Regions from separate parts of the Marinobacter liaoningensis genome, predicted to be linked through region 1. Evidence: predicted binding sites of a transcription regulator. Region 1 holds the regulator's gene; each other region holds the start of a gene.
What was found. The regulator FliA, encoded in region 1, starts transcription of late flagellar genes. The targets are predictions, from matches to a motif close to CTAAAGTTTNNNNNNNNNNNGCCGNTAA.

Region 1 (4,276 bases):
CCAACAGCTTTTCGAATTCGTCGTCGGTGATCAGTTCATCACCCTTACCCGTTGACGCCTCCTTATCCTGACGGGCACCGGTCTCGGGCTCGTCGGATTCCGGGGCGCCGGCAAACTGGCCTTTGCCATGGAGCTGGTCCAGCAAAGCCTCGAACTCGTCGTCGGTGATTTCGTCATCACCGGATTCGCCAGCAGGCGCCCCGGCAGAGTCATGAGAACCGGGCGCCTGGTTGTCGGCAGAATCGCTGCCGTCGTGAAGAGCATCAAGCAGCTGCTCAAATTCGTCATCGGTGATATCACCGCCGTCGTCCGCCCCCGGCTGCCGGGTCTCTTCGGCAGGCTCCTGTGAACCTCTTCCGGTGTCACTTTCCGGTTCGGCAAAGGCATCGAGGGCGGCAATCAGTTCATCCGGAGCCGGTGTCAGCTCTTCATGATTCCTGACCTGCTCGAACATGGCGTTAACGTGATCAAGCGCCTCGAGCACCACGTCCATGAGCTCCGAGTCCACACGGCGCTTGTGATTGCGCAGAATGTCGAACACGTTCTCTGCGGAGTGGCAACAATTGACCAGGGCATCGAGCTGGAGGAAGCCCGCACCACCCTTGACGGTGTGAAAACCACGGAAAATGGCGTTCAACAGATCACTGTCGTCCGGGTGCTGCTCGAGATCGACCAGTTGCTCCGACAGTTTTTCGAGAATTTCGCCAGCTTCCACGAGGAAGTCCTGGAGAATCTCGTCATCAGCATCAAACGCCATGCGAACCCCTTATCAATTCAGAAACCGAGACTGGACAGCAGATCATCGACATCGTCCTGTCCCGATACTACATCTTCACGCTCTTCAGCCTTGATCTGAGGCCCTACGCCCTGCTCCGCCGAAACCTGAGTCTCGTCAATCTGGTGCACGGTGCCGGTGATCTGATCCACATGGCTCGCCATCACCACAAGGCTGAGCATCTGTTCTTCCACTTCCTTCACCAGGGTCGTGACCTTCTGGATCACCTGCCCGGTCAGATCCTGAAAATCCTGGGCCAACAGAATTTCCGAAAGATTGTTGTACATGGTGTCGGCGTCGGTGGTCAGGCCGGCAAAGAACCGGTCGATGCGCCCGTAGAGCTCACGGAACTCGGCGGGCTGCATTTCCCGCCGGCGTAACCGTTGCCATTCATCCCGCAGTGCCGAGGCCTCATCGCGAACGGAGTGGGCAACAGGCATGGTCTCTTCCACCAGGTCCATGGTGCGGTTGGCCGCCTGACTGGTCATCTGGACCACGTACTCAAGGCGGTCGGAGGCATCAGTCATCTTCGACAGCGCTTCCTGCTGCTCGACGCTGCGTGGATCCACCTGAAAATTCCGGATTGCTTCGTGCAGGCTACGGGTCAGCCGACCAACCTCGCGGTAGAGACTTTGATCCCTGACCTCGCTGAGTTCATTGATCACGGTCATCGCCTGAGCAAAATCTCCGGCCTTTACGCTTTCGGCCAGCTCTGCGCTCTGACGCTGGAGCTGCTCAGTCACCTCCGGATCGAGGCTCCGATGGTTCTTGTTGCTATCGCTCATGAGAGCCATCCGACCTCTGATTACTGAATGCGTTCGAAGATTTTCTCAATCTTTTCCTTCAGGACCGCTGCCGTGAACGGCTTGACCACATAGCCATTCACACCTGCCTGGGCCGCCGCCACGATCTGATCCCGTTTGGCTTCGGCTGTCACCATCAGCACCGGCAGCGTCTTCAGATCTTCATCGGCGCGCACGGCTTTCAGCAGATCAAACCCGGACATCCCCGGCATGTTCCAATCCGTCACCAGAAAATCGTACTTGCCGCTTTTCAGCATCGGCAGCGCGGTGTTGCCATCATCTGCCTCGTCGGTGTTGCTGAAACCCAGATCACGCAGCAGGTTCTTGATGATCCGTCGCATTGTGGAAAAGTCGTCCACAATCAGGATTTTCATGTTCTTGTCCAATGGGACCTCCAGTTAGTAACACCCGGAATTCGTTTGACCTATGAGCTCGACATCTAGCAGGCCGCTGTTTTAAGCACTTATTGTCTGATCTTTGGTGCCCAAGTAAAGCGCCGGTTACCAAAAGCTACAGAGCGCTATGAACCAGACACACGGAGTAGGCGTCTAGTCGTCCGCTTCACGACGCCAGCCCGCAAGGCGACCACGCAACCTGAGCGCGGCCTGGCTGTGAATCTGGCTGACCCGGCTTTCACTGACGCCCAGAACGGCGCCGATTTCCTTCAGGTTCAGCTCTTCCTGGTAGTACAGGCTGAGCACCAGTTTTTCCCGCTCCGGCAACTCTTCGATGGCCTCGGCCAGATTGCGACGGAAGGCATCGGACGCCAGACCATCCAGCGGATTATCGCTGCTCTCTGCTTCTTCTATCGGCAGCTCGCCGGATTCATTGAGCTCATCCAGACTAAAAAGTCGCCCGCTGTTGGCGTCTGCAAGCGAGGCATGGTATTCGGAAAGCTCCATACCCAGTTCTTCGGCGACTTCGAGGTCCTGGGCTTCACGACCGAGACGGTCTTCAACGGCCTTGATGGCCTGGGAAATCCGGCGGGCATTTCGATGGACTGAACGGGGGACCCAGTCGCCCTTGCGGATCTCATCCACCATGGCGCCTCGGATACGGATGCCGGCATAGGTTTCAAACGTCGCACCTTTGGTCGAGCTGTAGCGTTGGGCCGACTCAAGCAGACCGATCATGCCCGCCTGCATCAGGTCGTCCAGCTGCACCGAGGCGGGGAGCCTGGCCATCAGATGAAGGGCAATTTTCTTGACCAGCGGAGCGTGCTCCTCAATGAGTCGAGAAGGACCTTTCGCGTCAGACTGCTGATAGATTCCCAGATGTTTCGCCAATGTCATGTATCCGGTGTTGATTTGACTGGATCAGAATCAGACTTCGACGAGCCGCTCCACAAAGAACTCGAGGTGTCCCCGGGGCGAGGATGGCAACGGCCAGTTGTCGACCTTGTCCGCCAGTGCCTTGATCGCAAGAGACGCCTTGGCGCGGGGGTAGGCGTCCAGCACCGCCCGCTGTCGCTGTACCGATTTCTTGACGGCTTCGTCGTACGGCACCATACCCACATACTGCAGAGCCACATCAAGGAACCGTTCGGTCACCCGGGTCAGTTTATCGAAAAGGTGGCGGCCTTCCTGCTCATTTCGCACCTGGTTTGCCAGAATACGAAAGCGGTTGGTGCCGTATTCGCGATTCATCAGCTTGATCAGGGCGTAGGCATCGGTGATGGAGGTGGGCTCATCACAGACAACGAACAGCAGTTCCTGGGAGGCCCGAAGAAAACTGACCACGGATTCGGAAATGCCCGCGGCGGTATCGACAATCAGTACGTCAATCTGATCACCCAGTTCACTGAAGGCATTGATCAGTCCGGCGTGCTCCATCGGGCTCAAATGAGTCATTCGCTGGGTGCCGGAGGAGGCCGGCACAATCTTGATGCCGCCGGGTCCGTTGACCAGTATGTCCTTGAGTTCGCACTCACCGGACAGCACGTCTGAGATGTTTCGGCTGGCCGTAATTCCGAGCAGCACATCAATGTTGGCGAGGCCCAGATCGGCGTCCAGAATCACAACCCGGCGACCTTTCTGTGCCAGGGCGATTCCGAGGTTGACCGACACGTTACTCTTGCCGACTCCACCCTTGCCGCCGGAAACCGCAATCACCTGTACCGGATTTGCTCTGCTCATGTTGATTCTTGTCTCTCGCCAGTTGTACTGAAGGCTCGTCTTGTTATTGAACGGCGCCAGCTCCGCGCGCCGGATGCCCTGGGATCCGGTTAAGGCATGTTTGCGCTCAGGCCCCTTCGGCAACCGACTGCTGTTGCTGAAGGCGTTTCAGCCGCTCCACCGCCAGCCGCACCAGAGGAATGGCTTCCGCGTGATGCAGATCCTCGGGGATTTTCTGCCCGTCCGTGTAATAAGCCACCGGCAACCCGGTTTCCATCACGAACCCCAGAGATTCCCCGAGTGTCAGGGCTTCGTCAATCTTTGTCATCACGCAGCCCGAAAGATTTGCCATCTTATAGCAATGCCAGACGGATTTCATGATACGCGGCTGGCTGGTGGCAGACACCACAAGGTGGGTACGGATATTGTGGTGGCTACGCGCCAGCTCCGCCAGCTGTTCCTGGTACCCCTTGTCCGTACTGGTCAGGCCGGCTGTATCAATCAATACCAGATGCCGGTCGGACAGTTCGTCCAGAATATCATCCAGGGAGTGGCTTTCATCCACCACCCGCACTGGCACGTTC
Region 2 (4,276 bases), 300 kb from region 1:
GCCAAAACATGTTCTCCTTCAGAGCATCTTACCGAAGTCTACCACAGCCGAAGGCACCGGAACTCACTGACGGATCAGTGGTTATCCGGACGGTACCCCAGGCGGAATCCGCCCCAGTGCTTTCCGTTCACATAGATGGGCACGGACAGGTCGTGCATGATTTCCCCGGTGTCCCGCCGATAGGTCTGCAGCAACATATCCTGAGTATGACTGCCGCAGCGAATGCCGGTCCGGTCGTTGAACAACCGCTTGCTCCGACTCTTTACCAGGTCCACCTTGGGATCGCCGGTTGGCGCATGGGCAAAGTCGCGGTTATGGGTGGGTACATAACCATCCGGTGCCGCACAGATGGCAAACACCAGCGCTTCGTGGGCGTTCTTGACCGCCTCCTGCGTAGTCGGCAGGACCTGATCGGTGAACCGGTCAAAGCTGCTGGCATATTTGGGAGGCTGGGTATCGGGAATCGCTTCTCGCTTCTTGTCGAATAAGGCCTGTTGCGACAATTTCCCGTCCCGGATCGCCTGTTCGAACAGCTGTCCGATTTTCGCGGCGCCATTCTTGGCCTGATCGTAAAAGAATCGGTGGTAACTGGCATCACTGTTCAGGGCAAAGGCAGCGTTGGCTTTCTCGGCCACCTCCATCAGGGTCGCGGCCTGCTCGGCGAGGGACGCGACACTGGAATCGCTCTCCTCTATCTGGTCCCTGACGGTCTCAATACCCGAGAACATCTGCTCCAGACTCTGCTCATTGTTCTGATCAATCTCGGCAATCCTTGCCACCTGCTGCTGCACCCGATCGGACTGGTCACGGATCTGGTCCAGGCGCTCGCCAACGCTTTCCACCGACGTCAGCCCCTCTTCGACACTGCGGGCAAGGTCTTCAATGCGGGTAACAACCAGGTTCGTGCCTGACCGAATTTCCTGAAGGGTTTCCGCGACTTCGCCGGTGGCCTGGGCGGTTCTGGCCGCCAGCTGCCGAACTTCATCTGCAACCACGGCAAACCCCCTGCCCTGTTCTCCGGCACGTGCTGCCTCAATGGCGGCATTGAGTGCTAACAGGTTGGTCTGCTCGGCGATGCCCTGAATGGTTGTCGTAACGCCCTGGATCTTGTTGGATTTCTCGTTCAGCTCCTGGATCAGCTTCAGGTTCTCTCCGGATTGCTGATGCACCAGTCGTACACTGTCGATGGCATCGACCAGGGCCTGCCGCCCCTCGGCACTGGTCACACTGGCCTGGTGCGCCATGGTCGCTGCCTCCGTGGCCTGAGCCGAGGATTCGCGCACGGTTTCCGTGATCTGGCCGGCGTAATCCGCCATCTGGGCGGTCTCCTGTACCTGTCGATCCAGACGCAGCTTCAACTGGTCGGCAGCAAAGGACACCTGGGCCGCAGAGATCGCGTTCTGGTCGGCACTGCCCGCCAGGGTCTCTACCAGGGCACGGCCGGCCCCGGCATCCGCAAGCAGCTCACCACACAGGGTCCTCAACGGGTGGTCCTCGGGCAAGGAGCCGTCGTTCAGTCCCTTTATACTTCGCTCGATGGGCTCGAGCACTCGAACGATGAAGTAACCGCCGGCGAGCACAAGCCCGCTGACCACCCCAATGAACACAGACGCGGGTTCCAGGCCTAACACCGGCGCCACCAATCCACCGGCAACCGACGCCACAACCGCAATTGCCACCCCCCAGAGGACCGCTGTCCGTTCGAGTACTGCCATAACAACCTCGAGATTTTTATTGTTCGTGTAATCATTCTGCGCCCAAACGCCATTATGGAGAGTAATGAATTGACGGGAGCTAATAACTCATACTTTAGTTGATTCTTACCTTATAACGGCGGGACTGGCGATTTCTTGAACAAAAAAACCGCAGCGCCTACCGATTCCCTGACAGAATCGGCTGGCCCTGCGGCTGCCGTTGTTGCTGTGGGCTTTCCGGTGTTTAAGCGCCGATAACCCCACCGTCGTCGCGCGTCACAATGACCGTGGCATCCCGGGGATGATCGCCCTCCGTTCCAAAGGGCCAGTCAGCCGCCGGATGCTGTATGTTGACGAACATGGTCTTTACATCCGGCGTGGTCACCACGCCGGTGACCTCACAACCCTGTGGACCCACGAAGAAGCGCTTGATCTCACGGGTCACCGGGTTGGCCGCCAGCATCATATTGTTCTGGTACGGCGCATCGTCGGAGCCATCGGTCTGGATCCACAGCCGACCGTTGTAGTCGAACCAGAGACCATCCGGGCTGTTGAAGATGTTGTCGTCGGTCAGCGACACCACGGTGTTGCCGTCGACAACCGTTTCGGTGCCCTGCTCACCGGCAAAGACAAAGATGTCCCAGTCGAACGCAACGGCCGAGTGGTCATCGTTCTCTTCCGTCCACCGGATGATATGACCGGTGCGATTCTCGGCAATCGGGTTGGCCGCGTTGGTCTGCGCTTCCGTGCGCTCGGAGTTGTTGGTCAGGGTAAAGTAGACTTCGCCGGAGTTCGGATCGACAGCGCCCCACTCCGGGCGGTCCATCGGTGTGGCACCGGCGATGTCCGCTGCCAGACGGGTATTGAGCAGCACATCGGCCTGGCTGGCAAAACCGTCGAAGGCGATATCACCGACCGTTGTGCCTTCGGCAGCTGTTACCTTGGCGGCAAAGTCGGCATCCTCAAGCGACAACGGCAACCAGTCGCCGGAACCATCCTCGTTGAAGCGGGCCACATACAGGGTGCCTTCATCCAGTAGGTAGCCGCCGGCAGTGGCTGCCGAATAGGGCTTGGAGGACACGAACTTGTAGATGTATTCGAAGCGCGAGTCGTCGCCCGAGTAACACACGACCGGCTGACCCTCCCTGACCGGAGCGAAAATAACCCCCTCGTGGCCAAAGCGGCCCAGCGCGGTGCGCTTCTGGGGCTTGCTTTCCGGTGTGAAGGGATCGATTTCCACCATGTAGCCGTAGGTGTTGGCTTCGTTGCGATAGTCTTCGTCAGCGGTACCGACGCCCGGAGTTACATCAAAACGCACATAGGCGTCCGCGGCATTGTCCGCCAGCTCCCAGTCGTAGCGGCTGGAACTGCCCACACCATGGCGGGTCTGTTCACGAGGTTGGGTACCAGCGCTGTTGGCAAAGTAACCGTGCCAGTTCTCTTCCGCAGTCAGGTAAGTGCCCCAGGGCGTCGGGCCCATGGAACAGTTGTTCAGGGTGCCACGGGTCCTGGTGGCGTCCGGGCTGAACTTGGTGATCAGCTTCTCATAGCCGCGCACCGGACCGCGGATATCCATCTCGGTGCCGCCGGTAATCCGGCGGTTGAACGGGCTGCCAAACACCACATCCCAGGTACCTTCGCTGTCCTGCTTGATATGCACAACGGAAACCCCGTGGGCGGCGACTTCCTTGCGAACCTCGCCCTCGGGACGCACACCGTCGTTGGTGTCAGCGTCGGTCGGGCCATCCGGATGCAGGGCGCTTTGATTGATGTACTCGTGGTTCATCACCAGCAGGCCCTCGGTGGAACTATTGCCGCCGGCTTTCTGGTCGATCGGGAAGAAATGCATGCCATCGTGGTGCATACCGACCTGCTGTTCCTGATCCTCACCGCTGTTGGAGGCATCGGCCTGGAATGCCGGGTAGGAACCGGTGATCGGCGTGCCCCAGGGCAGGAAGGGCTGAGCGGAATAACCTTCAGGAACAACCGCCTGATTGGCGGTTGATACCGGAATGGCCTTGAACCCCAATTCCGTGGCCGCGCCGCTGTTGCCGCCATTATCAGTGTTGGTATTCGTGTTGCTGCCGCTGTTGTCACCGTCGCTGGCACAAGCGGCCAGGCCCACGCCCATGATGCTTGCCAGCGCGGCGCCAACGGTGCCTTTCATCACCGAACGGCGTTGCATCCGGGCCGCGAGGACCTCATGAAACGGGTGATTGCCGGCGTGATTGACTACCGGTTCGTAGTTCGGGTCCAGGTATTTCGGATCAAGGTCGTGCTTGGCCATGGTGTTCTCTCCCTGTAATGACTGGCATTCGTAATGGAGAGGTCAGTTTCGGCAGCAAATGTGACAGGTGGGGAACAGGGAAAAGACAGAACGGTTAACGTTTTTTGACAGGGGCTTATCAGGAGGCAGCTATGAAAAGCCACAACCCGGCACAGAGAGGCTGCTCTGCGCCGGACAGCGTAAGGTTCTGCCGGAGTATTACTGGGTCATTTCCTCATAACCCTCTTCCATGTCCTCTCCAGCTTCTTCAGCGGCATCGCCCATTTCATCCGCTGCGTCTTCTGCACCCTCCTGC
Region 3 (4,276 bases), on a different contig from region 1:
CGATAAGTACCGGGAGCAGCCCAGGGGTTCGCTCTGCGCTCTTGCTCAGCAACGCGTCAGTGACATCTTCCCTCAGAGGAGAAACTTCTGCAAGAATCTTCTCTACGTCAATGATTTCAACCAGTTTATCTTCTATTTTGGTGACGGCGGTCAGATAGACATCCTTGCCCGCCCCCTTGGGCGGCGGAAGGATGTCTTCCCAGTTCATGTTCATAATCCGGTCCACGCCGGTTACCAGGAATCCCTGGGTTTTCCGGTTGTACTCGGTAATGATCACAAAGCTTGTCGACAGGCTCTCCTGTGGGATGCCGGGAAGGCCAATGGCCATACTCAGGTCGATTATCGGGATGGTTTCTCCCCGGATATGAGCCACCCCTCGCACAACCGTCCGGCTATTGGGAATGGAGGACAGCTTCGGGCACTGGAGGACCTCTTTCACCTTGAACACGTTGATGCCATAGATTTGCCGACCACGCAGACGAAAAAGCAGCAGCTCTAGACGGTTCTGCCCCACCAGTTGGGTTCGCTGGTTTACACTATCCAATACCCCTGCCATCTTCTTTCTCCCGGCTCACCGGACTACGACCGGCATGCATTTTGCTGTTGTTCTCGTACACAAGGAGACGACAAATTCTTGTCGCAACTTCTGAAACCAGCTTGTTTAACGGCTGCCCACCCCGAACCCTTAGCTATTTTCGGGCAGTTTGGACAGTTATTGACAGCATAGGACAAAGTGACACGTATGCGCATCACCATTTTCGCCCTCCTCCTGCTCCTGGCAGGCATCAGTGAGGCCGGCGCAAAAACAACGGCAGAACAGATCGAGGAGGCCGCTACCCGGTTCCTTGAGCGGTTCACGGCGCAGCAAGCTGATGAAGGCTACGAAGTAAGCTTTGACGCCGGCACTGTTGATAGTCGCCTGTCGCTGGCTAGCTGCGAGGCGCCTCTGGCCGTCGAGTTTACCGGTGATCCCTGGAAGAGCACCCACCCCTCCCTTCAGGTTGCCTGCGAGGGCAGCAGGCCCTGGCGCATGTTTGTCACTGCTTCCGTCTCCATTCATGGCCCGGCATTGACTGCATCCCGTCCCCTGGCAAGGGGGGAACGGGTCACCGCTGATATGGTCACAACACAGTCGGTGGTTGTTAACGCCAGCCGCCGCGGCGTGATGCGCAGCCCCGATGACGTGACCGGCATGGAGGTGCGCCGACCGGTCAATACTGGCTCAGTAATAACGCCCGACCTGCTTGCTGCGCCGGACGCCGTGGAGCGAGGAGACCATGTTATGATTACGGCGAGAAGTGGCGGGTTCTCGGTAACGTCCAGAGGCAAAGCCCTGGCCAATGCATCCGTCGGAGATCAGGTCCTGGTGGAAAACCTGGCCTCTGAACGTACCATCAGGGCCAATGTCGTTGCCCCGGGTCGAGTCGAGATCCCGATGTAAGGTAGTTGAAAGGCAAACCTCTGCCGAGCGGCAATTGTCTGCCGCCGGATTTACGGTAGCCACTGCCCCAAGTGAACAAGAAGTAATGAAATTCTGAAAAATTTCGTTAAAGAACGGTTGGCGACGGCCGTTACATAGATACACACTCGAGTAAGTCATGCCCCGGCGTGACATCACAGGCAAGCAGGTAACGATATGTCAGTTGACTTCAATGGAATTGGCCCAGGCCAGGTCAACACTCAGAGAACCACGGCCGATAAATCCTCCGGTAGCCAGGACACTCAGCCAGCTACCAACGAACAGGCGAAACCCCAGTCTCAGGGAACTCGCGGTGACAACGTCAGCCTCAGTAACCAGGCGAAGAACCTGAAGCAACTGGAACAAAAGCTCGGCGATTACCCCGAGATGGATGATGACCGTATCGCTGAAATCCGTTCAGCCCTGGAGAACGGCACATACAAAATCGATGCAGAGAAACTGGCCCAAAAAATGCTTGAGATGGATGAAAGCATTTTCGGGTGATTAAACCATGGCCGCTATCGATGATCTGAAAAACCTACTCTTGCAGGATATTCAGCAACTGCAGGAACTGGCAGAACTTCTGCAGAAAGAAAAAGCCTGCCTGTCCTCTTCTGACGTACGAGCCCTTCAGGGCCTGACCTCTGACAAGAACCAGCTTCTGGAGGAGGTTCGGGGGCGCGCCCGGCAGAAGATCCATTGCTTGGTGGCAATGGGCTATAAGCCGAATGTTGGCGAACCCTCCCACTTCATACGCAGTGCCGGCCTGACTGAGCTGTATGAACTCTGGAAGCAGGCCGATGCCAGAATGCGCGAGTGTCAGTCCCTTAACCAGCATAACGGTCGGGTAGTAACGCATCTGCAGAAACGACTCTCACGCCTTACCGACATCTTCCGCGGTGCGACAGGCCAGCAGAAGCTTTACGGTCAAAAAGGTGAGCATACGACGGTCTCAAACCGCACCATTCTTGCCAGTGCGTAACACTTGACGCTGTGACTAACGTAAAACGCCCGGATTGCCGGGCGTTTTTTTATCGGGTGTAGATGGTCATCCGCGAATCCGGATCAAAGCGGATGTCATGGATACTCACATTACCCATTGACGGCCCACGACTGCCACTGACCCGGATGTTATCCATCCGTATCTCCTCGATACGCTCCGGGAATGCCAGCGTCAGCGCACCGTCTGCTTGTACCACGTGCCGGGGTTCTCCATCCCGATAGTGCACTCCCGAAATGGTCAACTTCGAATCCAGGAAATTCAGGACGGGTACAAAAATATGGGCGGTCAGCTTCAGCCCTTCCATGGCATCTGCGTGAACGGTGCCGCCACCCTCGGACGAGGAATCGACCATCTTTGAGACCTTTTCGATTCGATCCAGCAATGACGGATCACCCTGCCCAAGGATCTGGGCCAGCTCCGAGTCCGCCATCGGTGTCATGGCACTGCGGTCATATAACTCCCCTACCTCCGCGGAACTCTGTGCCGCGCTGGCGTTGCTACTGGCTGCAAAACTCACCAACGGCTGAAATGGCAGCGTGACTACGGTAACCAGTGCTGCAGCATTTCGGTAGCGCGACTGATGTTTCAGGACCCGGTGCAGTTCCCGTTCGGTAATCCAGCCCGACTGAATGAACACTTCGCCCAGTCGCTGACCGGTTTCCCGCTGTAAACGAAGGCCGTCTTCAAGTTGTTCCTCGGACAGATAACCCCGACTGATCAACAGCCGTCCAAGCCTCGACTTCTCTTCAAATCCCTGACGGATTCTCACTCGTTTCTCCTTTCCCATAGTGAAAACCGTACAACTCGGCCCGGTATGGAATGATGATGTGTCCGGCTCCCACTGAGCGTAGTCCATCCGTTCGAAACGACGCCCGGGCGATCACCGAAAAACCACTGCATTCTGCTAAGATCGTGCACCAGACGCAGCTACCATGAATTATTGCAGGAAACGCCTCTGCAACTAACCAGAAGAGAATCAATCAAATGCCAAATTCCGTAAAACCGTCCCGGACTGTGATCCCTGCCCTGATTCTGTCGTTCATTGCACTGCTACCTCTCCAGACTCACGGTGAAAGCACAGTTGAGGAAACCAGCGAACCGCTGCCAAAAGTAAAGGTTGTGACCAACAAGGGACCGTTCGTTCTGCAGTTACGTCCGGACGTTGCGCCAGAAACGGTCGATAATTTTCTCGATTACGCCCGAAACGGATTCTACGAAAACACGGTTTTTCACCGTGTTATTCCTGGCTTCATGATTCAGGGCGGTGGTTTTACTCAGGAACTGTCCCGCAAATCCACTCGCGATCCCATAGCGAACGAGGCCAGTCCAACCCTCAAAAACCTCCGTGGGACCATTTCAATGGCCCGGACGAGCGCACCTGACAGCGCCACCTCGCAGTTTTTCATCAATCTGGTCGATAATGACTTTCTTAACGCGGGCGTTCGTGGCGCCGGCTATGCGGTATTCGGCAAAGTAACCGAAGGCATGGGTGTCGTGGACGCCATCGGTGGCGTCGACACGGGCTATTCCAAAGGTATGGCGGATGTACCGGCAGACCCCGTGGTGATTGAGAGCGTGTCGGTACTGGAGCAAGCCAGGTAAGGTCATGACTGTAGATCTTCTTCCACCGAGGATTGAATCGGCGGAAATACAGTGGCGGGATGGCGTCCCGGAATCGAGCAGGTTCGGCGATGTCTATTTCAGCCGGGACAACGGGCTGGCCGAAAGCCGCTACGTCTTTCTCGCTCACAACGGGTTGCCCGACCGATTCAACTCGGTTCCGGCTGGCGGGTGCTTTGTCATCGCAGAATCCG
Region 4 (4,276 bases), on a different contig from region 1:
CGTTCAGTCGCTGCGCGGCTGCCGAGTGGTCCGATCGCAACGTGACCTTCACTACCATCAACATGCCGCTGGTGAAGACGCCGATGATTGCTCCGACCAAGATCTATGATTCGGTCCCGACCCTGACGCCGGACGAAGCCGCCGACATGGTTGCCGAAGCCATCATCTATCGTCCGAAGCGCATTGCGACCCGCCTGGGCATCTTCGCTCAGGTGCTGCATGCACTGGCGCCGAAGATGGGCGAGATCGTGATGAACACTGGTTATCGCATGTTCCCGGATTCTCCGGCAGCGGCGGGCAGCCGATCCGGCCAGAAGCCGAAAGTGTCCACCGAGCAGGTGGCCTTCGCGGCAATCATGCGGGGCATCTACTGGTAAGTAGCCAGCCCGTGCGATCAAAAAACCCCGCCTTGGCGGGGTTTTTTGTGACGGTCACTCAGGTTCTTCAATCAGGGGTGGGGGAAAGCCGCCGAGATCTTTCCAGCGATTCACAATGCCGCAAAACAGATCCGCCGTTTTCTCCGCATCATAGGCGGCGGAATGGGCCTCCTTGTTACTGAACGGAATGCCGGCCAGTTTGCAGGCCTGGGCCAGCACGGTGTGGCCGTAGGCCAGACCCGCCAGGGTGGCGGTGTCGAACGTGGAAAAAGGATGAAACGGATTGCGCTTGATATCGGCTCGCATGGCCGCGGCAAACACGAAGTTGTGGTCGAACGTGGCGTTGTGGCCCACCAGTACCGCGCGTTTGCAGTCGAAGGCTTTGACCGCCTTGCGAATGGGGGTAAAGATCTCACTCAGGCCTTCGCGCTCGGGGACCGCTTCCCGCTCCGGATTCCAGGGGTCAATGCCGGTGAAATCCAGGGCCGACTGCTCAAGGTTGGCGCCTTCAAATGGATCAATCTGCTGCAAGTGCGTTTCCCCGCGCAGAAGGTAGCCATTTTCGTCCATGGTCAGCAGCACCGCGGCCACTTCCAGCAAGGCATCCCGCTCCGGGTTGAAGCCGGCGGTTTCGACGTCAACGACGACGGGTAGAAAACCGCGGAAGCGGCGGGACATGGGATGCGGTTCTTTGTTTTCGTCAGTCACTCAAACTCCGATCATGGCCGTGTTATGAAAGGTCAGGGTGTTTACGCCAGGCGCCAGTTAACGGTTTCACCCGCTTTCAGTGGCACGATATTGCCGTCTGCCAGGGGAAGCTGCTCCGGCATGGCCCAGGGCTCCCGGACCAGGGTGATGGTGTCGGTGTTTCTCGGCAGTCCGTAGAAATCCGCGCCATTAAAACTGGCGAACGCTTCCAGTTTGTCCAGAATGCCCAGTTCCTCGAAGATCTCTGCGTACAGGCCAATGGCCCCATAGGCGGAATAGCATCCGGCACAGCCGCAGGCAGTTTCCTTGCGGTCCCTGGCATGGGGTGCGGAATCGGTGCCCAGGAAAAAGCGTGGGTTGCCACTTGCGATGGCGTCACGCAGGGCCTGCTGGTGGCGGTTACGCTTGAGAATCGGGAGGCAGTACAGGTGCGGACGAATGCCGCCAACCAGCATATGGTTACGGTTATACATCAGGTGCTGGGGGGTCAGCGTGGCGCCCAGATTATTGCCGGTGTGCTGCTGGACAAATTCCGCCGAATCAGCCGTCGTAATATGCTCCAGGACCACCTTCAGATTGGGGAAGGCTTCCATGGTGGGAGCCAGCACCCGTTCGAGGAACACTTTCTCGCGATCGAAAATGTCGATGTCGGCGTCGGTTACCTCGCCGTGCACAAGCAGCAACATGCCGCACTCAGCCATGGCTTCCAGCACCGGGTAGATATTGCGGATGTCTTTGACACCGGATGCAGAGTTGGTAGTGGCACCGGCCGGGTAGAGTTTGGCGGCGACTACGCCGGCTGCCCTGGCATCGCGAATCGTCTCTGCGGTTGTGCTCTCGGTCAGGTAAAGCGTCATCAGGGGCTGGAAATCGGTGCCGTTGGCGGCGTCCAGGATGCGCTCCCGGTAGGCTAATGCATCCGCGGTGGTGGTTACTGGCGGAACCAGGTTGGGCATGATGATCGCGCGCCCGAAGCACGCGGCGGTGGCCGGGACGACATCCTTGAGGACATCGCCGTCGCGAACGTGCAGGTGCCAGTCGTCCGGACGGGTAAGAGTGATCTGATCGGTCATGGGAGGTTTCCGCAGTTCCATCGGTGGGCCATGGCCCGGAAAAATTTTGCGAATTATACCAGAAGGGGAGAGTGTTTGTTTTTGTATCCGGGCCTAAAGAAGGTGGGGGCAGGGCCGATAACCGGAGAAATCATTGTTTCAGTTGAACCCGTTGGTCATCCGCTATGGCATCCAGCTTCCGAACATTCTCTCTTGGCCTGATCAGTGCAATGGCGCTGGGTCTGGCAGGGCCGTCAGAGGCCTCGAGCTACGGTGCCGGCATCGAGAACAGCCAGTGGTACTTGGCGGAGTCGGTTTTTGAATGCTCCCTGGTGCACGAAGTTCCGGGGTATGGCAAGGCCGTGTTCCGGCACCGGGCGGGTGAAAGGCTCACGTTTTTCCTCGAGTCGGAATCGCCGTTGATGAGGCCGGGCCGTGGTGATCTTGTTGTCGAGGCCCCTGCATGGCGCCCGGGCGTTGCCCCCCGGCCTTTGGGCAAAGTCACGGTGTCGGACGGAAACCGGCCGGTGCTGCTGGAAACCCGCAAGGCCATGGTGCTGGTTCAGGGTCTGCTTGAGGGCATGCGCCCGACGGTCACCCGGGAGTCGTGGTTTGATGGTCGCCCGGTGCGGGTTCAGGTGTCCAATGTGAATTTTGCCGACCAGTTCCGCAGCTATCGGTCCTGCACGGCCAACCTGTTGCCAGTGAACTACGATCAGGTGCGGCGCACCCGCATCCCGTTTGCCAGTGGCAGCGCCAGTCTGTCGGAGGCCGACCGCCAGTTGCTCAATAACCTGGTGACTTACGTGCTGGCGGACTCAACGGTCGAGCGGATCTTCGTGGACGGGCACAGTGATCGCCTGGGTAGTCGTATCGACAACCGGGCATTGTCCGAGGAACGGGCAAATGTGGTGGCGGATTATCTGAAGGCGCGAGGTGTTGCCGACGATATGATTACGGTGCGGGCCCACGGCGACCAGTACCCGGTATCAAGGCGGCCCTCCGATAACCGTCGCACCAATGTCCGGTTACAGCGCGAGGGCGAACGCCCGGCATTCCAGCAGGCAAACGGTTATGGGGGCGACTCCGCCGGCTGATGCCGGTCTAGTAGACCGAGTTCAGTACTTCAAGGTGGGCGGTCACGCTCTCGCCTAGCGCTTTCAGGCTGTAGCCGCCTTCCAGCGTTGAAATGATCCGGTCATTGGCGTGGTCACTGGCCACGCTGGCGATCATTTCCGTTAACCAGCGATAATCATCCACTTCCAGATTCAGTTCGGCCATGGGGTCGAGTCGGTGGCCATCGAACCCTGCGGAGATCATGATCACCTGGGGTTTGAAATCCTGCAGCTTTTTGACCCAGGCCGACTCGACGGCCTTGCGGTACTCGATGGCGGCACAGCCCGCTTCAATCGGGGCGTTGATAATGTTTGGCGCCTGCCGGTGCACGTGCGAGTGCGGATAGAACGGATGCTGGAAGCTGGAGCACATGAGAATGCGCTCATCCCCTCCGACGATATCCACCGTGCCGTTGCCCTGGTGCACATCAAAATCGATGATGGCGACCCGGTCCAGTTGATGGAAGGTGAGGGCGCGCATGGCCGCCAGAGCCACGTTGTTGTAGAAGCAGAATCCCATGGATTTACTGCGTTCGGCGTGGTGCCCCGGAGGCCGGGCGCAGACAAAGGCGTTGGTGACCTGGCTGCTCATGACCATATCCACCGCCTGGATATTCGCACCGGCAGCAAGACGGGCGGCGCGCAGGGTATCTGGCATCATGGCGGTATCGGGGTCGGTGAACACCCGGCCGCGGGTGGGTTGCATCAGGTCGAGCTGGTGCAAGTACTTTTCGGGGTGAACGGTCAATAGCTGATCACGGGTAATCTCTTCCGGTCGGACCCAATCCAGGTCTTGCTCGAGACTGGTTTCTGCGATTTGGCTGAGGATGGCCGTGATTCGCTCAGGGCTCTCCGGATGTTCCGGGCCCATGTTGTGTTTCATGCAGTCATCATGAGAAAAAAATGCCGTGGTCATACGCCTCTGAACGCCCTGAATCTGCTTTTATTTTCACCAATGTTATCAGGGAACAATACCGGCTGCCGTGTTTCTTTGGTCGTAATGGCCGCGATAGTCGTTTTACAT

Region 2: a site for FliA is predicted at 1,828-1,855, ahead of KZO34_RS04840 (methyl-accepting chemotaxis protein). Genes of this name have one in related genera too.
Region 3: a site for FliA is predicted at 1,548-1,575, ahead of flgM (flagellar biosynthesis anti-sigma factor FlgM). Genes of this name have one in related genera too.
Region 4: a site for FliA is predicted at 2,252-2,279, ahead of KZO34_RS15840 (flagellar protein MotY). Genes of this name have one in related genera too.

What each region holds. Positions count from the first base shown of each region.
Region 1 covers NZ_JAHXKI010000002.1:256,395-260,670, forward strand. Annotated here, with positions in the region: gene KZO34_RS03455 (chemotaxis protein CheA) at 1-757, opposite strand, end outside; gene KZO34_RS03460 (protein phosphatase CheZ) at 775-1,560, opposite strand; gene cheY (chemotaxis response regulator CheY) at 1,581-1,964, opposite strand; gene KZO34_RS03470 (RNA polymerase sigma factor FliA) at 2,127-2,870, opposite strand; gene KZO34_RS03475 (MinD/ParA family protein) at 2,901-3,713, opposite strand; gene flhF (flagellar biosynthesis protein FlhF) at 3,820-4,276, opposite strand, start outside.
Region 2 covers NZ_JAHXKI010000002.1:559,880-564,155, forward strand. Annotated here, with positions in the region: gene KZO34_RS04835 (DUF4870 family protein) at 1-5, opposite strand, end outside; gene KZO34_RS04840 (methyl-accepting chemotaxis protein) at 75-1,715, opposite strand; gene KZO34_RS04845 (PhoX family protein) at 1,939-3,981, opposite strand; gene KZO34_RS04850 (hypothetical protein) at 4,180-4,276, opposite strand, start outside.
Region 3 covers NZ_JAHXKI010000004.1:227,282-231,557, reverse strand. Annotated here, with positions in the region: gene KZO34_RS17025 (chemotaxis protein CheV) at 1-556, opposite strand, end outside; gene flgA (flagellar basal body P-ring formation chaperone FlgA) at 743-1,441, shown strand; gene flgM (flagellar biosynthesis anti-sigma factor FlgM) at 1,637-1,963, shown strand; gene KZO34_RS17010 (flagella synthesis protein FlgN) at 1,971-2,441, shown strand; gene KZO34_RS17005 (pilus assembly protein PilB) at 2,491-3,231, opposite strand; gene KZO34_RS17000 (peptidylprolyl isomerase) at 3,447-4,064, shown strand; gene mnmC (bifunctional tRNA (5-methylaminomethyl-2-thiouridine)(34)-methyltransferase MnmD/FAD-dependent 5-carboxymethylaminomethyl-2-thiouridine(34) oxidoreductase MnmC) at 4,069-4,276, shown strand, end outside.
Region 4 covers NZ_JAHXKI010000003.1:581,775-586,050, forward strand. Annotated here, with positions in the region: gene KZO34_RS15825 (SDR family oxidoreductase) at 1-377, shown strand, start outside; gene rnt (ribonuclease T) at 432-1,085, opposite strand; gene pyrC (dihydroorotase) at 1,127-2,158, opposite strand; gene KZO34_RS15840 (flagellar protein MotY) at 2,323-3,234, shown strand; gene KZO34_RS15845 (histone deacetylase family protein) at 3,242-4,168, opposite strand.